2 regions of the Methylobacterium sp. C1 genome follow, and region 2 is predicted to be linked to the other one. Evidence: predicted binding sites of a transcription regulator. Region 2 holds the regulator's gene; the other holds the start of a gene.
What was found. Region 2 encodes PhoB, which activates phosphate uptake and scavenging genes when phosphate is short. Its sites were predicted from a motif close to TGTCATNNANCTGTCAT; they were not measured.
Positions count from the first base shown of each region.

Region 1 (11,191 bases), 1.6 Mb from region 2:
GCGCGGCGACAGGTCCACCGGGGCGGGTCGAGGTCGGGATCGCCGCGGTCGGCCGCACCACAGGCCCTCGCCCGCGGGACCGCGCCGCTGCCGCGGATCGGCCGGGGCACCTCCCGGGCCATCCGCCCGGCGAGACCGGCGACGCGCAGGTCCAACCCGATCTCCGCCACGGGTGCGGCCCTGTCCGCCGGCGGTCGAGACCGAAGTCCGCATGGACCCGATCCCGCGACAGCCCGCTGGGACCGAGACGCGAGGCCCACCGCGCGCCCGGCGCAGGGACCGGCCGAGGCGGGCGGGACGGCCCGAGCGGGCGCGACGCGGGACCGCCGATGCCGAAGTCGAGTTCGGGCACCGATCTCGGCGGCCGAAAACAGTGAACACATCAGTAACCATGGCCGGAATGCCGTCCGTTGCGCGGTGGAGCAAAAAACCTCGCGCCGTCGGACAAACCGCGGTCCGCTCATATTGTATATTATCTGCAACCTCAAGAAACGGAGAGAAATCAACTTGAGGTAGAAATGTCCCGCCGGCTGAACCGTTGCTCAGCCTTCCTCCGCGCGACACCCGGTGCGAGCCGGCCGCTCGGGGACGAGGCCCGAATGGTGGGACGCCCTCGAACAGCGATGTCTCAGATGGACCACCTTACCGACCACCGTTCAACTTTCATGCTGGAGAAGGTCGGCGCGATCGTCGCGGCCTACGTCTCGCGCAACGCGATCGAGGTCACGGCGCTGCCGGCGCTGATCGACCAAGTGCACGCGGCGATCGCGGTGCTCCGCCGCGCGCCGTCCGATTTCGGCGGGGTCGGGCTGAGCCAGCCGCAGGTCGAAGCGTCGATCCAGGACACGGGCCTGATCAGCTTCATCGACGGCCGGTCCTACCAGACCCTGAAGCGCCACCTCACCGCGCACGGCCTCACCCCCGAGCGCTACCGGGCGAAGTACGGCCTGCCGGCCGACTACCCGATGGTGGCACCGGGCTACGCCGCGCGGCGCTCGGAGATCGCCCGGGCGATCCAGCTCGGCCACAAGGCGGCCTGAGCGATGGCGCCCGACGCTTCCGCGGATCCGGCCCGAACCCGCACGCCGTCCCCGGAGACGGCGCGCGCCAGCGACGCCCTGAGCCGCATCGCCGGCATCCTCGACGTGCCGGTGGCGAGCTTCTACCCGGATGCCGACCGGCCCGACGCGGCCATGACCCAGGCGGCCGACCTCGTGTCGGCGTTCGTGACGATCGACAGTCCGGCGGCGCGCCGGACCTGCCTGGCCTTCGTGCGGGCGATGGCGAGTTCCTGAAGCGTCGGGGGGCGCTGCAGGAAGCCGGAGACCGGGCCGCCTCGTCGGAGGCGGACCGCGGTCTCCGGCCCGCCCGGGCCGAGCCCGCGTCAGAACACGTGGCGCAGGATGAAGAACAGCACGGCCGCGAGGGTGATGGCCGCCGGCAGGGTCAGGACCCAGGCGAGCGCCATGTTGCGCACCGTGGACATCTGGAGTCCCGAGCCGTTGGCCGCCATGGTGCCGGCGACGCCGGAGGACAGGATGTGGGTCGTCGAGACCGGCAGGCCGTAGAGTTCGGCCAGCCCGATCGTGCCGGCGGCGACGATCTCGGCCGAGGCGCCCTGCGCGTAGGTCAGGTGGGTCTTGCCGATCTTCTCGCCCACCGTGACGACGATGCGCTTCCATCCGACCATGGTGCCGAGACCCAGCGCCAGGGCGACGCAGACCTTCACCCAGCCCGGGATGTAGCGCGTGCCGTCGTTCAGCAGGCCCGCGTAGCGTTTCAGGTCCGCCTTGTCGGTCTCCGAGAAGTCGGCCCCGGCGCTCGGCAGCACGCGCACCGCGTCGGCGGCGAGATACATGTCGCTGCGCAGGTTCTGGGTCTGGGCGGCCGGCACCGTCCGGATCGCCCCGTAATTCTTGACGCTGGCGGCGATGTCGTCGGAGAGCGCCGCCAGGGCCGCGTAGACGGGCGGCGTGTTCAGCGCCTTGGTCTTGAGCGCCTCCGTCACCGTCCGGCGCGCGGCGGCGGCGTCCGGAACCGCCGCGCCGGGGGCGCGGGCGGAGAACACCGCGCTCGCCGCCGTCGAGGCCTGCACGAAGGCGGGCGTCGTGTCGTCCGCCATGGTGCGGTTGAGCGCGTAGGCGGTGGGGGCGGCGCCGATCAGGATCAGCATGATCAGGCCCATGCCCTTCTGCCCGTCATTGCCGCCGTGGAAGAACGAGACCAGCGTGCAGGTGAGGATCAGCAGGCCGCGGATCCACAGGGGCGGGGGCGCGTCGCCCTCGGGCGCCTCGTAGAGGTCCCTGCGGCGCACCGTGAATTTCAGGGCGAGCAGCAGCAGCGCCGCGAGCACGAAGCCGCAGACCGGCGAGAACAGCAGCGCCTTGAAGACGTTGAGCGCCTGGGTCCAGTCGACGCCCGCGGTACCGTCGTCGCCGTTCATCAGCTGGTTGGCGAGGCCGACGCCGAGCACCGAGCCGATCAGCGCGTGGGACGACGAGTTCGGCAGCCCGAAGGCCCAGGTCCCGAGGTTCCAGATGATGGCCGCCAGCAGGAGCGCGAAGATCATCGCGTAGCCCGCGTGCGAGCCGACGTTGAGGATCAGCTCGACGGGCAGCAGCGTCACGATCGCGTAGGCCACCGCGCCCGAGGACAGCATCACGCCCAGGAAGTTGAAGGCACCCGACCAGATCACCGCGACGAGCGGCGGCATCGAGTGGGTGTAGATCACCGTGGCGACCGCGTTGGCGGTGTCGTGGAAGCCGTTCACGAACTCGAAGGCGAGGGCGATCAGCAGGGCGAGGCCGAGCAGCGCGAAGGCGCCGTAGGCCAGGGGCGCCTCGCCGACCGCGTTCATGTCGGCGACGAGGCTCACCACCGCGTAGCCGAGGCCCGCCACCAGGACGAGGAGGAACGCGACCACCCCGCCGAGATGCGTCCCGTGGTCGAGGCGCGGACCGCCCGCCCGCCGGCCTCCCACCGCCCCCGACGGCATCACGGCGGAATCGGACATGAACCCTCGCGGAATTCTACGTGGTGGTGAGCCGGGATTAAGATGGAGCGGTGACGGTTGGGTGACGGGCGACGGCAGGCCCGTGACGGCCCGTGACGGCCCGCGACGCGACGCGCCGCGTCGGTGACCGGGACCGGGAGCGCCGGGCGGCGCTGTCACACGCCTGACGCGGTCGAGCCGCTAGCGGACCGGACCGCTCGCCCGATCGCACGAGGGATCCGCATGATTGACGCCACGGTGCCGGCCCTGTCCCTCGGCGCGCTCCTGGCCCTCGTCCAGGCCGGCAGCATCGCCGTCGCGGCCCGGCGCCTCGGCCGGAACCACGGCCCGTCGCAATTCCCCGCCGGCGCGCCCGTCTCCCTGGTCCGGCCGCTGCGCGGGGTCGAGGCGTACAGCGAGGAGATGCTCGTCCGCAGCTTCCGCCTCGACTACCCGGCCTACGAGCTGATCTTCTGCGTGGCCGACCCGGCCGACCCGATCGTGCCGATGGTGGAGCGCCTGATCGAGGCCCACCCGCAGGTGCCGGCCCGCCTGATCAGCGGCGACGAGCGCGTCAGCGCGAACCCGAAGCTCAACAACTGCCTGCGCGGCTGGCGCGCCGCCGCCCACGACTGGGTGGTGCTCGCCGATTCCAACGTGGCCATGCCGCCGGACTACCTCCAGCGGCTCCAGGCGGCGTGGCGCGACGATACCGGCCTCGTCTGCTCCACCCCGGCCGGCGCCCGCCCGGGCAGCTTCATGGCGGAGGTGGAGTGCGCCTTCCTGAACACCCTCCAGGCGCGCTGGCAATACGCCGCCGAGGCCTTCGGCCTGGGCTTCGCGCAGGGCAAGAGCATGCTCTGGCACAAGCCCTTCCTGGAGGCGCAGGGCGGGCTCCAGGCGCTCGCCGCCGAGATCGCGGAGGACGCGGCCGCCACCAAGCTCGTGCGCGCCGCCGGCAAGCGCGTCCACCTCGTGGCGAGCCCGTTCGAGCAGCCGCTCGGCCCGCGCGGCTTCCGGGAGGTCTGGGCGCGGCAGCTGCGCTGGGCGCGCCTGCGCCGCGTGACCTTCCCGCTGTTCTTCGCCCCCGAGATCGGCAGCGGCGTCCTGCTGCCGGCGCTCCTCGTCGCCCTCTGGGCCGGCAGCCTCGCGGGCCTCGCCGGCGCTGCCGGCCTCGCCGCCCTGTGCTATGCCGCCGAGCACCGGCTCGCGGTCCGCGCGGGTTGGCACCGTTCGCCCCGCACGCTGGCGGCCTTCCTGGCGCGCGACGCCCTGATCCCGGCGATCTGGCTCGGCGCCTGGATGCGGAGCGCCATCGTGTGGCGGGGCAACGCCATGGACGTGCGCCCCCGGCGGGCCGCCGGCGCGCGCTCCTACGCGCCGACGGCCTGACCGCCCGGCGATCGGAGGCCCTGACGTGTCGCGCCGCTACGCCCTCTACTGGCTGCCCACCCCGGGATCCCGCCTCGAAGCCTTCGGGCGCGCGGTCCTCGGCACCGACAACGTCTCCGGGCTGCCGGTCGCGCACCCGGAGGGGCTCGGTGATCTCGCGGCGGTCACGGCGGGCGCGCGGGTCTACGGGTTCCACGCCACCCTCAAGGCGCCGCTGCGCCTCGCCCCGTGCGCCGCGGAGGCCGACCTCGTCGCCGCCGCCCGCGACCTCGCGGCCGCGCACCCGCCGGTGGCGGTGGGCCCGCTCCGGGTCGCCGCCCTCGGACCGTTCCTCGCCCTGGTGCCGGAGGCCCCGCCGCCGGAGCTGGGGCTGCTGGCGGCCGAATGCGTCGCCGCCCTGGACCCGTTCCGGGCGCCGCTCACGGAGGCCGAGCGCGCCAAGCGCCGCCCGGAGCGCCTCGACGCGCGCGGCCGCGCGCTCCTCGCGCGCTGGGGCTACCCGTACGTGTTCGAGGCCTTCCGCTTCCACATGACCCTGACCGACGCCCTGCCGGAGGCGGATCGCGATTCCTGGCACCGGCGCCTGTCCGAAGCCTACGGCGCCGCGGGGCCGGAGCCCCTGCGGATCGACGCCGTCAGCCTCCTGATCCAGGACGGGTCGGAGCCGTTCCGGCTCCTGGCGCGCCTGCCCTTCGGAGAAGCCCGTGGTTGACCGCCCCCTCGGCCTCGAACCCGCGCTCGATCCGAGCGCCCGGGTCGTCGACAGCCGCCTCGGCCGCTACACCGAGGTCGGCGCCCGCACCCGGCTCACCGAGACAATCCTCGACGACTATTCCTACATCGGTGAGGACGGCGAGGTGATCTACACCGCGATCGGCAAGTTCTGCTCGATCGCCGCCAGCGTGCGGATCAATCCCGGCAATCACCCGATGGAGCGCGCCTCCCAGGCGCACTTCACCTACCGGGCGCGGGCCTACTGGCCGGACGAATCGGACGAGCCCGCCTTCTTCGACCGGCGCCGGGCGAGCCCGGTGGCGATCGGCCACGATGTCTGGATCGGCCACGGCGCGGTCGTCCTGCCGGGGCGCACGATCGGCACCGGCGCGGTGGTGGGAGCGGGCGCCATCGTCACCCGCGACGTCGAGCCCTACACGATCGTCGTCGGCAATCCCGCCCGGCCGGTCCGGCGCCGCTTCCCCGAGGCGATCGCCGCCCGCCTGATGCGCCTCGCCTGGTGGGACTGGGACCACGAGCGCCTGCGCCGGGCGCTGCCGGATTTCCGCGGCCTGCCGATCGAGGCGTTCCTGGAGCGCTGCGAAGATTAAGTCGGCTATCGAAATAACCGAGATGTTGCGCCGGCAAATATAATCGTTCCGAATACGTCATCCAATCGTCGTGAAACCGGCGTTTACGTGCGGCCACTCCGCGGCGGATGGTTGCATGCTGGTTATCGAGGATCTCACGCGCCAGTACGGCGACCGGCGCGCCGTCGACGGCGTGTCGCTCCGGATCGAGCCCGGCAGCTTCGTCGGGGTGATCGGCCGGTCGGGCGCCGGCAAGTCGACGCTCCTGCGCCTCATCAATCGGCTGGCGGACCCGAGTTCGGGGCGCATCCTCCACGAGGGCCGCGAGGTGACGACCCTGCGCGGCCGTCCCCTGCGGGAATGGCGCACCCGCTGCGCCATGATCTTCCAGCAGTTCAACCTCGTCGGCCGCCTCGACGTGATGACGAACGTGCTGATGGGGCGCCTCAGCCACGTGCCGACCTATCGCTCCCTGCTCCGGCAATGGTCCGCCGAGGACCGGGCCATGGCCCTCGCCGCCCTGGAGAGCTTCGACATGGGCGAGTTCGCCGGCCAGCGGGCCGACGGCCTGTCGGGCGGGCAGCAGCAGCGGGTCGCCATCGCCCGCGCCCTCGTGCAGGAGCCCGAGATCCTGCTCGCCGACGAGCCGGTCGCCTCCCTCGACCCGCGCAACACCCGCCTGGTGATGGACGCGCTGGCCGAGGTGAACCGGCGCTACGGCATCACCGTGCTGTGCAACCTGCACTCCCTCGACCTCGCCCGCGCCTACTGCGACCGCCTCGTCGGCCTCGCGGCCGGGCGGGTCGTGTTCGAGGGCGGCCCCTTCGACCTGACCGAGGACGTGGCACGCCGGCTCTACGGCCTGGAGGCCGGCGAGGTGCTGGACGATTCCGCGCAGCGGGAGGCGGAGCAGCGGGCCGCGATGCCGGGCCGGCCCGGTCTCGTGCCGGCCCGGCCGGTCCGCGAGGCCGCCCTCGGCGCCTGATCCGGGCCCCGGGCCCCAACGAACACCGCCAACGAGCACTGCCAACGAGCACTGCCAACGAGCACCGCTCTGGAAACGCCCGACCGGCCCTTGGCCGGCCGAACCTCGCCGACGCCGCCACGAAGGACGACCCGATGATCACCCGACGCACCCTCGCTGCCGCCGCGGCCCTCGCCCTCCTCGGCCTGCCGGCCGCCGCCCAGGACTGGAAGGCCCAGTATCCGGAGCTGACGCTCGGCGTGATCCCGGCGGAGAACGCCTCGGGCACCGCCGACCGGTGGGCGCCGCTCACCGCCTACCTGACCAAGACGCTCGGCGTGCCGGTGAAGCTGCGGGTGGCGAGCGACTACGCCGCCGTGATCGAGGGCCAGCGGGCCGGCAACATCCAGATCGCGTGGTACGGGCCGGCCTCCTTCGCGCGGGCCGTGATGACCGGCGTGAAGATCGAGCCGATCGTCAACCAGAAGCACGAGACCGGCGCCTCGGGCTACTATTCGGTGGTCTACGTGCTGGCCTCCAGCCCCTACAAGACCGTCGAGGATCTGAAGGGCAAGAACCTCGCACTGGTCGATCCGAACTCGACCTCGGGCAACCAGGCGCCGCGCTTCTTCCTGAAGCGGGCCGGCTACGACGTGGAGAAGTTCTTCGGCAAGACCTTCTACGCCGGCAGCCACGAGAACGCCGTGCTGGCGCTCACCCAGGGCACCGCCGACGCCGCCGCCAACCTGTGGAATTCCGAGACCGACACGATGGTCACCCGCATGGCCGCCAAGGGCATGCTCAAGAAGCCCGACGGCACTCCGATGCAGCAGTCGGACTTCCGCGTCGTGTTCAAGTCCGACTTCCTGCCGGAGGGGCCATTCGCCGTGCTGGCGAGCCTGCCGGACGACCTGAAGGCCAAGATCCGCGACGCCTTCGTGGCCCTGCCGAAGGCCGACAAGGCCGCGTTCGACCGGCTCTCCGACGGCAAGGACCAGGATCTCACGCCGGTGACCCTCAAGGATTACCAGCCGATCATCGACATGCTGCGCTTCAACGACGAGCAGCGCCGGAAGTCCTGATCCGGAGCCGCCCGCCTTGCGCGGTCTGACACCCCTGTCGCCGGAGCGGGCAGCCGCCCTCTCCGGCCTCTACGCGGCGGCGACCGGGGAAGCCCGCCGCCGCACGCTGGCGGGCTTCGCCCTGGTGGCGGCGCTCGCCGTGGTCGCCGGGCTGATCGCCGAGGTGCGGCCGCTGGTCCTCGCCGAGAACATCGGCAAGTTCACCGCCTACATCCAGCAGATCCTGCCGCCGATCGGCCTCGATCACCCGCTGGAGGACGTCCGCGCCTGGTACTGGGGCCTGCCCAAATGGCTGGGCCTGCTGGGCGAGACCCTGCTCATGGCCTATCTCGGGACGCTGCTCGGGGGGCTCGGGGGCTTCGCCCTCAGCTTCGTGGCCGCCGCCAACCTCGTGCGGTCGCGCGCGCTGCGCGTCGGCGCCAAGCGCCTCCTGGAACTGTGCCGCACCGTCCCCGAGGTGGTGTTCGCGCTGATCTTCGTGATCGCCTTCGGCCTCGGCCCGATGGTGGGCGTGCTCGCCATCGCGATCCACACCACGGGGGCGCTGGGCAAGCTGTTCTCCGAGGTGGTCGAGAACATCGACATGCGCCCCGTCGAGGGCCTGTCGGCCTCGGGCGCGACCTGGGTCCAGACGGTGCGCTTCGCGGTGCTGCCGCAGGTCCTGTCGAACTTCGCCTCCTACGCGCTGCTGCGCTTCGAGATCAACGTGCGCGGGGCCGGGGTGATGGGCTTCGTCGGCGCCGGCGGCATCGGCCAGGAATTCCTCGTGGCGATCCGCAACTTCTACTACGCTGACGTGAGCGCGATCCTCGTGCTGATCATCCTGACCGTCTTCTGCATCGACCTCGTCACCGAGCGGGTCCGCCACCGCCTGATCGGCGCGGAGCAGGCCCGATGAGCGCGCGTCCCGAGGCCCTGCGGGCGGCGGCCCGGGCCGACCTCGCCCGCCTGCGCGCGCGCTACCCCGCGCAGTTCCGCACCGACTGGCCGGGGCGGGCGCGGCTCGCCGCCCTGCTCGTCGTCCTGGTGGGGCTCGCGGCGCTCGGCGCCTGGCGCCTCGACTTCTCGGTGGCGCGGATCCTCCACGGTCTCGGGCGGCTCGGCACCTTCGCGGTGCTGATGCTGCCGCCGTCGCCGGAGGGCCAGTTCTGGACCTTCCTGCACGCGCTGGGCGAGACCCTCGGCATCGCCTTCCTGGGCACGCTGACGGCGGCGATCCTCGCCTTCCCGGTGGCGTTCCTGGCGGCGCGGAACGTCGTGCCCAACCCGTTCGCGCGGTTCGCGGTCCGCCGCGGCCTCGACGTGATGCGCTCGGTCGACGTCCTGATCTGGGCGCTGATCTGGATCAACGTCGTCGGCCTCGGCCCGTTCGCGGGGGCGCTCGCGATCGCGTGCTCGGATTTCGGGGCGCTCGGCAAGCTGTTCTCCGAGGCGATCGAGACCTGCGACCGACGCGCCGGCGAGGGCGTCGTCGCCTCGGGCGGCTCGGCGCTCCACCGCATCCGCTTCGGGCTGATCCCCGGGGTGCTGCCGGTGCTGGCGAGCCAGGTCCTGTACTTCTTCGAGTCGAACACCCGCTCGGCGACGATCATCGGCATCGTCGGCGCGGGCGGCATCGGCCAGTACCTCACCGAGCTGATCCGCGTGCTGGAGCTGCAGCAGGTCGCCTTCCTGGTGCTGATGATCCTCGTGACCGTGGCGGCGATCGACTGGATCTCGACCCGTCTGCGCCGGGCGATCATCGGGCCGGCGGCGCGCTGAAGGAGGCCGCGCAGCGGGCGGTCCGTCCCATCCACCCCCTCATCCTGAGGTGCGGCCTGAGGTGCGGCGCGGCCGCCTCGAAGGAGGGCTCGAGCCACCGCGCGCCAGCTGGAGCCCTCCTTCGAGGCCTCCGCTGCGCTCCGGCACCTCGGGATGACAGGATGGCCCGGACGGCTCGTATCGTACGGCGTCCGGTTCGCGCGCTCGGGTGACGGACCCTCGTCGTCATCGCTTCGCTCCGCTCGCGAGGACGCTGTGCCGAGGCCGTCGCGCGGACACCGCATCACCCCCCGATCACCAGCTCCACCCGGTCGGCCGCGAACAGGGTGCGGTTCGCCTGGATCGGCACGCCGGCGGGATCGATGTTGACGCTCGACACCACCAGCACGACCCGCCCCGGCGCGATGTCGAGGCGCTGCGCCTCCGCGGAATCCGCGGGACGGGCCCGGATCCGCGTCGAGAGCCGGGTGTAGTCGTGGACGCCGCAGGTCGCGAAAGCCCGGGTGATCGAGCCCCGCTCGGCGTAGGCCTCGGCGAAGCCCGCGAAGCGCGGCAGCGGCAGCCAGGTCAGCGCCGTCGAGAGCGGGGCGCTGTCCGCCCGGTGGACGGTCAGCAGCTCCAGGATCGGCGCGCCGGGGGCGAGGGCCAGGGAGGCCGCCTGCTCGGGTCCGGCCGGGACCGTGGCCGAGGCGACGAGGTCGCCCCAGGCCTCGCGCCCGGCCCCGGCGACGATCTCGGAGAAGCGTGTCCGCGGCCCGATCGGGTAGGCGAGGGGCGCCTCCTCCACGAAGGTGCCCCGACCCTGGCTGGCGCGCACGAGGCCGCCCTCCGCGAGCGCCGCGAGGGCGCGCCGCACCGTGTGCCGGTTCACCGCGAACCGCGCCGCCAGGGCGGCCTCGGCGGGCAGTTGCTGCCCCGGCGCGTAGCGCCCCGCCGCGATCTCGGCCGTCAGCGCGTCGGCGATCTGCCGCCACGCCGTCAGCCCCTCGCCCCGGACGAGGCCGGCCGCCTGCTCCTGCGCATCCATGCTGTCATCCAAACTTCATTTGTGCGGCGCACGCCAGTTGTCTATACACCTATACAACCGAGCGACGAAGGGATTCGCGATGACGACGACCCCGAGACAGGCCGGATCCGAGGGCGAGACCGCGGCGCGCCAGACGGTCATGGCCCTCTGCGCCGAGGCGAGCCGCGCGGATCTGGAGGCGGCCCTGTCGGGCCTGGATGCGCCCGCGGCCGCGGATCTGCGCGTGCCGGAGACAGGCCTCGTGATGGCTTCGGGCCGGATCGGCGGCGACGGGCGGCCGTTCAACCTCGGCGAGGTCAGCGTGACCCGGGCCGCCATCCGCCTCGCGGACGGCCCGGCCGGCTTCGCCTACCATCTCGGACGCGACCGCACGAAGGCGCGGCTCGCCGCGATCCTCGACGCCCTCTGGCAGGATCCGGGCCGGCGCGCCCGGGTCGAGGCCGCCCTGGAGCCCGCCGCCCGGCGGCTCGCGGAGTCCCGAGCGCGGGCGGCCCGGCGCACGGCCGCCACCCGCGTCGATTTCCTGACCCTCGCCCGCGGAGAGGATTGAGCATGCTCGCCCCCGGCTTCGCCGATCCGGTCCACGACGCGCAGGGCACCTTCCGCGCCGTCATGGACGCGCTCGCCCGTCCCGGACGCGTCCGGGCGCTCGTCGCCGACCTCGCGCCG
Region 1 is NZ_CP017640.1:4,402,806-4,413,996, reverse strand. It holds gene BKE41_RS20405 (MucR family transcriptional regulator) at 633-1,040, shown strand; gene BKE41_RS20400 (hypothetical protein) at 1,044-1,295, shown strand; gene BKE41_RS20395 (inorganic phosphate transporter) at 1,385-3,013, opposite strand; gene BKE41_RS20390 (ceramide glucosyltransferase) at 3,236-4,384, shown strand; gene BKE41_RS20385 (DUF1045 domain-containing protein) at 4,410-5,096, shown strand; gene BKE41_RS20380 (chloramphenicol acetyltransferase) at 5,089-5,709, shown strand; gene phnC (phosphonate ABC transporter ATP-binding protein) at 5,825-6,673, shown strand; gene phnD (phosphonate ABC transporter substrate-binding protein) at 6,808-7,734, shown strand; gene phnE (phosphonate ABC transporter, permease protein PhnE) at 7,751-8,632, shown strand; gene phnE (phosphonate ABC transporter, permease protein PhnE) at 8,629-9,495, shown strand; gene phnF (phosphonate metabolism transcriptional regulator PhnF) at 9,779-10,522, opposite strand; gene phnG (phosphonate C-P lyase system protein PhnG) at 10,602-11,072, shown strand; gene phnH (phosphonate C-P lyase system protein PhnH) at 11,075-11,191, shown strand, end outside.
Region 1: BKE41_RS20395 (inorganic phosphate transporter) is a predicted target of PhoB. The motif match lies at 3,064-3,080, and genes of this name have one in related genera.

Region 2 (11,191 bases):
GTCGGCACGACCGGCGCCCAGATCGACGCCTTCGCGCGGGCGCCGCTCTGGCAGGCCGGTCTCGACTTCGACCACGGCACCGGTCACGGCGTCGGCGCCTTCCTGTCGGTGCACGAGGGGCCGCAGCGGATCGCCAAGACCGGCACGGTGGCGCTGGAGCCCGGCATGATCCTGTCGAACGAGCCGGGCTACTACGCCCGCGGCGCCTACGGCATCCGGATCGAGAACCTCGTCCTGGTCGAGTCCCGCGCGATCGCGGGCGGCGAGCGCCCGATGCTCGGCTTCGAGACGCTGACGCTCGCCCCCTACGACCGCCGGCTGATCCGGCCGGACCTGCTCGAACCCGGGGAGCGGGCCTGGATCGACGCCTACCATGCCCGGGTGCGCGAGACCCTGGCGCCCGGGCTCGACACCGCCGCGCGCGACTGGCTGGAGCGGGCGACGGCGCCGCTGGAGGGGTGAGCCGGCCGCACGGGACCCCGCACGGGACCCCGGACGGGACCCCGGACGCGGTCCATGGTAAGACCCGGCGCCACGGAAACGCCCGCGCCGGGCGAGAGACGCCGCGCGTGAAACCGCGACCGCCCCGCGCGCGAAGGGACAGCATGATCCGCCGCCTCGCCATCCTGATCCTGGCCCTCGCCGCGAGCCTCTCGGCCGCCGCGGCGCAGGGGTTTCCGCAGGGCTTCCGCACGCCCGCGGACCTCGTGCGCGCGAGCCTCGTGGCCGAGCCCGCCGCGGTCGCCGGCGCGCAGCCCTTCACGCTGGCCGTGCGGATGCAGATCAAGCCCGGCTGGCACGTCTACTGGCGCAATCCGGGCGATTCCGGCCTGCCCCCGGAGGTGACCTGGACCCTGCCGGCCGGCTTCAACGCCGGCGCGATCCGGTGGCCGGCGCCGGAGCGCATCCCGATCGCGACCCTCATGAATTACGGCTACGAGGGCGAGGTCACGCTCCTCGTGCCGGTGACGCCGCCGCCGAGCCTCGACCCGGCGGACCCGGTGCGGATCCAGGCGAAACTGACCTATCTCGTCTGCGAGACCGAGTGCGTGCCCGGCTCGGCCGACCTCGCCCTGACCCTGCCCGTGGGCAAGGCCGAGCCGGACCCGGCCAGCGCCGCGCTGTTCGCGCGCGCGCGCGCCGCGCTGCCCGTGCCGGCGCTCTGGCCCCTGCGCCTGTCGAGCCAGGGCGACACCCTGCGCCTCGATTTCGCCGCGACCGGTCTCAAGCCCGAGGCGCTCCGCAACGCCGCGTACTTCCCCTACGCCGAGACCGCGATCGACAACGCCGCCGCCCAGGTGATGACCGTCGACGAGACCGGCCTGCACCTGACCCTCGCGCGGAGCAGCCCGACCGATCCGGTGCCCACCGCGCTGCCCGGCGTCCTGACGGTCGACGAGGTCGACGCCGCCGGGACCCGCCGGCTCGCCTTCGCGTACGGGGACGAGCCGGTGCTCCCGGCCGCCGCGGCGCAGGCCCCGACCGCGCCGAACCCGGCCTCGACCGCGCCGGCAACCTCCGACTTCGACGCGCTGACCCTCGCGACCGCCGCGGCCTTCGCCTTCCTCGGCGGCCTGATCCTCAACCTGATGCCCTGCGTCTTCCCGGTCCTGTCGATCAAGGTCCTGAGCCTCGTGCGGCACGCGGGCGAGGGGCCGGCCCGGCTGCGGCTCCACGGCCTCGCCTACACGGCCGGCGTCCTGGCGAGCTTCCTGGCGCTCGCCGCCGCGCTGATCGGCCTGAAGAGCGGCGGGGCCGCGATCGGCTGGGGGTTCCAGCTCCAATCGCCCGCCGTGGTCGCGGGGCTCGCCTACCTGCTGTTCGCGATGGGCCTGAGCCTCTCCGGCGCGGTCCATGTCGGCGGGCGGCTCGCCGGCCTCGGCGACGGCCTCACCCGGCGCGCCGGCCTGAGCGGCTCGTTCTTCACGGGCGTGCTCGCCACCCTGGTGGCGACGCCCTGCACGGCGCCGTTCATGGGCTCGGCGGTGGGCTTCGCGCTGACCCAGAGCGCCGGCGTGGCGCTCGCCGTCTTCGCCAGCCTCGGCCTCGGCCTCGCCCTGCCCTTCCTGCTCCTGACCCTCTGGCCGCCGGCCCTGCGGGCACTGCCGCGGCCGGGCGCCTGGATGGAGACCCTCAAGCAGGTGCTGGCCTTCCCGGTCTACGCCACCGTCGCGTGGCTGATCTGGGTGCTGGCGCAGCAGGTCGACCCGCGCGGGCAGCTGGCGGCGCTGATCGGCCTCGTGCTCGTGGGCTTCGCCGCCTGGGCCTGGGAGCACGGCCGCGCCGCCGCGCCGCGGACGGGTCGGATCGCGCAGGCCGCCGCGGCGCTGGCGCTGATCGCGGTCGCCTCCCTCGCCGTCACCCTGCCCCGGAGCAGCGCCGCGCCGGCGGCGCAGGCCGCCGCCGACGGGGTCGAGCCGTTCACGCAGGCGCGCCTCGACGCCCTTCTCGACGCGCACCGCCCCGTCTTCGTCGACATGACCGCCGCCTGGTGCATCACCTGCGCGGTCAACGAGGCGACCTCGCTCAACACCAGGGCGGTGCGGTCCGCGATGGCCGAGCGCGGCGTGACCTACATGAAGGGCGACTGGACCAACCAGAACCCCGAGATCACCCGCCTCCTGGAGAAGCACGGGCGCAGCGGCGTCCCGCTCTACCTGCTCTACACCGGGACGGGGGAGCCCCAGGTGCTCCCGCAGATCCTGACCGAGGGGACGGTCCTGGCGGCGCTGGAGGCGGTGCCGGCCGCCGCGGGACGGAGCGCGGCGCTGGCGCGCTGAACCCGTCCGCGGTCCCCGGCGCCTGAGCAGAGACGGCGCGCCGGAGCGATCTGTCGCTCCGACGCGCCTTGGGGCCGCCTCAGGCCTCGAGCGAGAAGGTCTCGTCGAAGGCGTAGCCCGAGCCGCGGACCGTGCGGATCGGGTCGGCCTGGCGCGGGCCGTTCAGCGCCTTGCGCAGCCGCCCGACATGCACGTCCACCGTGCGCTCGTCGATGTAGACGTCGTGGCCCCAGACCCCGTCGAGGAGCTGCTCGCGGGAGAAGACCCGGCCCGGCGCCAGCATCAGGAATTCCAGCAGCCGGAACTCTGTCGGGCCCAGATGCAGCTCCTCGCCGCCGCGACGGACGCGGTGGCCGGTGCGGTCGAGCTCCAAATCGCCCGCCGCCAGCCGGTCCGAGACGTGGGCGGGCTTGGCCCGGCGCAGCAGCGCGCGGATCCGGGCGAGCAGTTCCGGCACCGAGAACGGCTTGACGATGTAGTCGTCGGCGCCCGTGCCGAGACCGCGGACGCGGTCGCCCTCCTCGCCCCGGGCGGTGAGCATGATCACCGGCAGGCGCTCGGTCTCCCGGCGCGCCCGGATCCGGCGGCACAGCTCGATCCCGGAGAGGCCGGGCAGCATCCAGTCGAGCAGGACGAGGTCCGGGATCCGCTCCGCCAGGAGCAGCTCGGCGTCGTCGCCGCGCGCCGCCGAATCCACCAGGAAGCCCTCGGCCTCCAGGTTGTAGCGCAGCAGCGTGGTCAGCGCCTCCTCGTCCTCGACGATCAGGACTTGCATGCTCACGTTCGACGACTCGTTCTACCGGCGGTCCCGCGGATGGTGCAGGAGGCGCCGCCCGGCCTCAACCTGCACGGTTACTGGCCCCGGCCATGCCCGCAGGAAGGCCGGGGTCGGGGGCTCACGGCGCCTGGAGTCCGTCCACCGTCGCGTAGTTCGACGCGTCGTTCTTCGGCCGGTCGCCCGCCAGGGTCTCGCCCGTGGCGAGGTAGTGGATCGTCTCGGCGATGTTGGTGGTGTGGTCGCCGATGCGCTCGACGTTCTTGGCGCAGAACAGCAGGTGCGTGCAGAACGAGATGTTGCGCGGGTCCTCCATCATGTAGGTCAGGAGCTCGCGGAACAGGGAATTGTACAGGGCGTCGATCTCACCGTCGCGCTCCCAGACGTCGTGGGCCGCCTGGACGTCGCGGCTCCCGTAGGCGTCGAGCACGTCCTTCAGCTGACCCTCGGCGAGGTCGCTCATGTGGCGCACGCCGAGCACGATCTTCTGGGCCGGCGCCTGGTCGGAGATCGCCACCACGCGCTTGGCGACGTTCTTGGCGAGGTCGCCGATCCGCTCCAGATCGCCGGAGACGCGGATCGCCGAGATGGTCTCGCGCAGGTCGATCGCCAGCGGCTGGCGCCGGGCGATCAGCAGCACGGCGCGCTCCTCGATGTCCCGCTGCAGCGCGTCGAGGCGCTTGTCGGCGAGGATCACCGCCTGGGCGAGCGTGTCGTCCCGGCGCACGAGGGCGTCGGTCGCCTCCGCGGTCATCTTCTCGGCGACGCCGCCCATCTCCGAGATCGAGCGACGCAGGTTCTCCAGGTCGGTGTCGTAGGAGGTGACGATATGGCCGGGCATGGCGGATCCTTCGATGGGGTCCCGGGGACGGCCCTCCGGGAGGTTTGCGGATCCGCCGACGCGCCGGAGACGCGAGCGGCGGTCCCGGGACCGGAGCGGCCCGGCAGACTAGCCGAAGCGGCCGGTGATGTAGTCCTGCGTGCGGCGCTCCGTCGGGTTCATGAACATCCGGTTGGTCGGACCGAACTCGACGAGCTGCCCCAGATACATGAAGGCGGTGAACTGCGAGATGCGCGCCGCCTGCTGCATGTTGTGGGTGACGATCACGATGGTGAACTCGTCGCGCAGCTGCTCGATCAGCTCCTCGATGCGGCCGGTGGAGATCGGGTCGAGGGCCGAGGTCGGCTCGTCGAACAGGATCACCTCCGGACGCTGCGCCACCGTCCGGGCGATGCACAGGCGCTGCTGCTGGCCGCCCGACAGGCCGGTCCCCGGCTGCCGGAGCTTGTCCTTCACCTCGTCCCAGAGGGCGGCCTTGCGCAGGGATTCCTCGATCCGGCCGTCGAGCTCGGATTTCGGCAGCTTCTCGTAGAGGCGCAGGCCGAAGGCCACGTTGTCGTAGATCGACATCGGGAACGGCGTCGGCTTCTGGAACACCATGCCGATGCGCGAGCGCAGCTCGTTCAGGTCGACGGAGGGGCTGAGGATGTTCTCGCCGTCGAGCAGGATCTCGCCCTCCGCGCGCTGCTCCGGGTAGAGGCTGTAGATCCGGTTGAAGCAGCGCAGCAGGGTGGACTTGCCGCAGCCGGAGGGGCCGATCAGCGCCGTCACCTGCCGGTCGTGGAAGTTGAGGTTGACGTCCTTCAGCCCGTGGAAGCTGCCGTAGTAGAAGTTCAGGTCCTTGACGGCGATCCGCACGGGGCCGCCCTCTTCGGCGCGGTTGCGGTTCAGCTCGACCGTCGGGATCGCGGAGGCGGCGTTCATCGTCGTGTCCTCGAAAGGGGGCTCAGCGCGAGGCCTGCGGCTTGATCACGAGGCGCGCGATGATCGACAGCGCCAGGATGGTCGCGGTGATCAGGAGCGCGCCCGCCCAGGCGAGGCCCTGCCAGTTCGGGTAGGGCGAGAGGGCGAACTGGTAGATCATCACCGGCAGGTTCGCGACGCCGCCCATCAGGTTGGCCGAGAACCAGGAATTGTTGTTGAGCGCGGTGAACAGCAGCGGCGCGGTCTCGCCGGCGATGCGGGCGAGCGCCAGGATGATGCCGGTGACGATGCCGGCCGAGGCCGCCCGCCAGGTCACGCTCATGATCACCGTCGAGGGCGGCGCGCCGAGCGCCGCGCCGGCCTCCCGCAGGGTTCCGGGGACGAGGCGCAGCATGTCCTCGGTGGTGCGCACGATCACCGGCACGGCGATGATCGCCAGGGCCACGCCGCCGGCCCAGCCCGAGTAGGTGCCCATCGGCCGCACCATCAGCGTGTAGACGAACAGGCCGATCAGGATCGACGGCGCCGAGAGCAGGACGTCGTTGAGGAAGCGGATCAGGGCCGCCAGCTTCGAGCCGCGCCCGTACTCGGCGAGGAAGGTCCCGGCCATGACGCCGACCGGTGTGGCGATCAGGATGCCGATCCCGGTCAGCACGAGGCTGCCCAGGATCGCGTTGGCGATGCCGCCGCCCTCGGAGCCCGGGCCCGGGGTCGGGTTGGTGAACAGGGTGGGCGTGAAGCCGCGCACGCCCTGGACGATCAGCATCACCAGGATCGAGCCGAGGACCAGGGCGCCCACCACCGTCGCGGCGGTGCAGGCGACGCGCAGGGCCCGGTCGGCGACGCGGCGTCCCTGGCGGACGCGGCCGGGGCGGCGCTGGGCGGCCGGGGCGATCGTGCTGGAGGAAACCATCGCGCGTGCTCCTCAGGCGGCCTTGACGCGGCGCGTCAGCAGCCGGGCGATGATGAGCACCACGAAGGTGATCACGAACAGGATGCAGCCCAGGGCCATCAGCGCGTTCAGCTGGAGGCCGTCCGCCTCGTTGAACTCGTTGGCGATGCGCGACGCAATGGTCGAGCTCGGGTCGAAGATCGACGCCGAGAGCCGGTTGGCGTTGCCGACCACGAAGGTCACCGCCATCGTCTCGCCGAGCGCCCGGCCGAGGCCGAGCATGATCGCGCCGATGATCGAGACCGCCGCCTGCGGCACCAGCACGTGCCGCACGACCTCCCAGGTGGTGCAGCCGATGCCGTAGGCGCTCTCGCGCAGCACGGTCGGGATCTGGTCGAGCATGTCCCGGGCGATCGAGGCGATGAACGGCACGATCATGATCGCCAGGATGATCCCGGCGGTGAACACGCCGACGCCCGACGGTACCCGGGCGTAGAACAGCGTGCCGACGATCGGCATGCCCTCCACGAGGTTCGAGACCGGGATCTGGACGTAGCGCGCGAAGAGCGGCGCGAACACGAACAGGCCCCACATGCCGTAGATGATGCTCGGCACGGCGGCGAGCAGCTCGATCGTCATGGCGACCGGCTTGCGGGCCCAGCCCGGGCAGAGCTGGGTCAGGTAGACCGCGATGCCCAGCGAGACCGGCACGCCGATCAGCAGGGCCAGGAAGGCGGAGGCGACGGTCCCGATCACCGCGACCAGGGCGCCGTACTGCTCGGTCCCGACGTTCCAGGCGCTGGAGGTCAGGAAGCCGAAGCCGAACTCGTGGAAGGCGGGCCAGCCGCCGTACAGGATCGAGCCGAGGATGCCGGCGAGCACGAGCAGCACCAGCAGGGCCGCGCCGTACGAGCAGGTCCGGAACAGCGTGTCGAGGCTCCGGCTCGGCGCCTTCCGCGCGGTCGCGGTACGGGTTCGGCCGAGGGCGATCGATTCGGTCAAAGCGGGCATCCGCGGTTCTCTGCGAAGGGGGGCGTGGTAGCGCGCTGCGTTCCCGGAAGCGAGGGAGGAGGTTCTCACCTCCTCCCGGCCACGCTCACATGTTGAGGACAGGCTTGCCGTCCTTGCCCTTCACGTCCTTCCACTCCTGGTGGATCAGTTCGACGACGTTGTCCGGCAGCGGGACGTAGTCGAGGTCGGTGGCGAGCTTGTCGCCGTTCTTGTAGGCCCAGTCGAAGAACTTCAGCACGGCGGCGGACTTGGCCGGATCGGCGGCGTCCTTGTGGACCAGGATGAAGGTCGCCGCCGTGATCGGCCACGCCTCCTCGCCCGGCTGGTTGGTCAGCGAGATGCCGAAGCCCGGGGCGGCCTTCCAGTCGGCGCTGGCGGCCGCGGCCTGGAACGCCTTGTCGTCGGGCTGCGGGTACTTGCCGGCCTTGTTCTGCAGCAGGGCGTAGGAGAGCTTGTTCTGCTTGGCGTAGGCCGACTCGACGTAGCCGATCGCGTTCGGCACCTGCTTCACGGTGGCGGTGACGCCCTCGTTGCCCTTGCCGCCCTGACCCACCGGCCAGGAGATCGTCGTGGCCGCGCCGTACTCCTTCTTCCAGGGCTCGGAGACCTGGGACAGGTAGGTGGTGAAGATGTTGGTCGTGCCCGACGCGTCGGAGCGGTAGACCGGGGTGATGTTGGCGTCGGGGAGCTTCAGCCCGTCATTGAGCTTGGCGATCCGCGGATCGCTCCACTTCGCGATCTTGCCGGCGTAGATGTCGGCCAGCACGTCGCCGGTGAGCTTGAGCTTGCCCGGCTCGATCCCCGGGATGTTCACGACCGGCACGACGCCGCCCATCACGGTCGGGAACTGGACGAGGCCGTCCTTGGACAGCTGCTCGGCCTTCAGGGGCGCGTCCGTGGCGCCGAAATCGACCGTCTTGGCCTGGATCTGCTTGATGCCGCCGCCGGAGCCGATCGACTGGTAGTTGAGGCCCGAGCCGGTCTCCTTGCGATAGGCCTCGGCCCACTTGGAGTAGACCGGGAAGGGGAACGTGGCGCCGGCGCCGGTGATATCGGCGGCGAGCGCCGCGGACGCCAGCTGAACCGTCGCGAGGCCGACGGCGAGCGCGTAAGCGAAGGGTCTCAAAGGAATCTCCGTTGCCGTCGGGCAAGAGCCTGCGCTGCTCCGCCGGCAAGCCCATGCCCGCGGCAGAGCCCTGCGGCCGATCTTCCGAAGAGACCCAGCGCCGGCCGCCCGATGGCCGGGCGGTTACGACAAGTAGATGACACCCGGATGACACGCGGGATGACACGCGGGGTGACACGGCGCTCCGCCCGGGCGCGGCACGGTTCCGGGCTCTCGCGCGTTCCTCTCTGCCAGGAGCGGCAGCCGGCAGCAGAAGGACGCGCGGATCGTGGGCGGCGACGAGGTGGGTGCAGCGACGGAATCCGATCCGGCCTGGCAGGCCCTGCACGCCGAGCGGGAAGCCGTGGAGCGGGCCCTGGCGCTGGCGCAGGCCCGTCAGAAATTCAGCCGCGATCCGGAGGCGGCCTCGGCGGCGCGCGTCGAGGAGGCGGAGCTGCTGGTGAGCCTCGACCGGGTGCTGACGCTGATTCGCGCGGCCGAGTATCGTCGGCGGCCGGGCGCGCGCCGCTGGTAGCGCCCGCGGTGCCGGGTCAGACCGCCCGGCGCAGCTCCCGCTCCTTCTGGCGCAGGCGCAGGAGCAGCTCGACATGCGTGTCGGTGATCGGCTGCGTGTCGACGCTGCCCTCGTAGACCGTGCGGAGCGTGAGGCCGAGCTGGCGGGTGTCGACCACCCGCTTCAGAGGCTGTCCCGCAGGCAGAGACCCATCGGACTCGACGACTGACGGCTTCATGGCTCCCTCCCGCCCTTCCACCGCCCAAACCTGCCGCGGTACCGGGATGGCCGTACTCTCACGATGAATGGTTAACGAATCATTACCTTCAACCAACGGTTAAGGTTGTCGCCCGACTACGCGTCGGCGCCCTGCAGGAGCCGCGCCGCGGCCGCCCGGGCCTCGTCGGTGACGGTGGCGCCCGCCAGCATCCGGGCGATCTCCTCCCGGCGCTCGGCGACCGGCAGGCTCGCCACGCGCGTGGCGACGCGGCTGGCCCCTTTCACCGGCGCCTTGGCGATCAGGAAATGCGTCTCGGCCCGCGCGGCGACCTGGGGGGCGTGGGTCACCGCCACCACCTGCACGGTGGCCGCCAGCCGCGCGAGCCGCATCCCGATGGCGTCCGCCACCGCGCCGCCCACGCCGGTATCGATCTCGTCGAAGATGAGCGTCGGAGCCGAGCCCTTGTCGGCCAGCACGACCTTCAGCGCCAGCATGAAGCGCGACAGCTCGCCGCCCGAGGCGACCTTCATCATCGGGCCGGGCTTGGTCCCGGGATTGGTCTGGGCCCAGAACTCGACCCGGTCGGTTCCCGCCGGATCGCGGGAGTCCGGGTCCGTGGCGATCTCGGTGATGAAGCGGGCCCGCTCCAGCTTGAGCGGCGGCAGCTCGGCCTTCACGGCCGCGTCGAGCTGCTTGGCCGCCCGGCGCCGGCCGGCGCTGAGCTTCTCGGCCGCCTCGGTATAGGCGGCCTCCGCCGTCGCGAGCGCCTGCTCCAGTCCGGCCAGCGCCGCCTCGCCGGCATCGATCGCCGCCACGTCGCCGGCGTAGCGCTCCGCCAGGGCCGCGAGGTCGTCGGCCGGGACATCGTACTTGCGCGACGCGGCGCGCAGGGCGAAGAGCCGCTCCTCGACGCGCTCCAGGTCGCGGGGGTCGAACTCCGTCTCGGCCACCGCCGCCTCGAGGACCGCGCGGGCCTCGTCGAGGGCGACCATGGCGGCGTCGAGGGCGTTCACGCACGGGTCAACCAGGGCCGGCAGCTGCGCGGCGCGCCGCTCCAGCTTGCGCAAAGCGGCCGAGAGGTGCGGCACGCCGGAATGGGGGCCGCCGACGGCCTCGAGCGCCTCGTTGAGCTCGCGCGCGACCTTCTCGGATTGCTGCATGATCGTGCGGCGCTCGGCGAGCTGGGCCTCCTCGCCCGCGAGCGGCGCGAGGGCGGCGAGCTCCTCCACGGCGTGGCGCAGGAAGTCGGATTCCTTGCGGGCCGCCTCCACGCGGGCGCGGTGCTCGGCGAGCTCGGTGCGGGCCGTCCGCACGGCCCGCGACGCGGCCGCGACCTTGGCGAGCTGGCTCTGAAGCCCGCCGAAGGCATCGAGGATCGCCCGGTGCGAGGCGGGGTCGGCCAGCGCCCGGTCGTCGTGCTGCCCGTGGATCTCCACCAGGGCCGCGCCGATCGCCCGCAGGACCTGCACGCCCACGGGCTGGTCGTTGACGAAGGCGCGGGTCCGGCCGTCCGCCATCTGGGTCCGGCGCAGGATCAGGTCACCCTCGGTGTCGATCTCGGCCTCGGCCGCGATCCGGCGCGCCGGATGATCGAGGGGCAGATCGAACACGGCCGTGACCGCGCCCTGCGCCTCGCCGTGGCGGACCAGACGGCCGTCGCCACGGCCGCCGAGCGCCAGGGCGAAGGCGTCGAGCAGGATCGATTTGCCCGCGCCCGTCTCTCCGGTCAGGACGCTGAGCCCCGATCGGAAATTCAGTTCGAGCCTGTCGATCAGGACGATGTCGCGGATCGCGAGCTGCGCCAGCATGCGGCGACGGGGATTCCTCAGGATGGGACCGCAGACATAAGGCCGCCGCGGCTCGGATTCACCCCAAAAATGCGTCGCACCGCGCGGATGGTGCAACGCGCCGGGGGCCGCAATGGGAAAGGCCCGGAGCGGCGGCTCCGGGCCTCGATCTCTCGCGTCCCGGCCCCGGGCGGGCCGGGCGGCCTACTCGGCCGAGGCGGTCTTGCCGGTGACGGTGCGGAAGATCTTCGAGAGGAACGAGCTCTTCTCCTCGCGGGGCTCGACCCCGTTCTGGGCCAGGAGCGCGTGCGCGTCCTTGTACCAGGGGCTCTCCGGGAAGTT
Region 2 is NZ_CP017640.1:2,796,869-2,808,059, forward strand. It holds gene BKE41_RS12965 (aminopeptidase P family protein) at 1-462, shown strand, start outside; gene BKE41_RS12970 (protein-disulfide reductase DsbD domain-containing protein) at 606-2,780, shown strand; gene phoB (phosphate regulon transcriptional regulator PhoB) at 2,860-3,555, opposite strand; gene phoU (phosphate signaling complex protein PhoU) at 3,677-4,396, opposite strand; gene pstB (phosphate ABC transporter ATP-binding protein PstB) at 4,505-5,320, opposite strand; gene pstA (phosphate ABC transporter permease PstA) at 5,343-6,233, opposite strand; gene pstC (phosphate ABC transporter permease subunit PstC) at 6,246-7,223, opposite strand; gene pstS (phosphate ABC transporter substrate-binding protein PstS) at 7,309-8,349, opposite strand; gene BKE41_RS13005 (hypothetical protein) at 8,618-8,863, shown strand; gene BKE41_RS13010 (hypothetical protein) at 8,880-9,080, opposite strand; gene recN (DNA repair protein RecN) at 9,197-10,870, opposite strand; gene BKE41_RS13020 (outer membrane protein assembly factor BamD) at 11,054-11,191, opposite strand, start outside.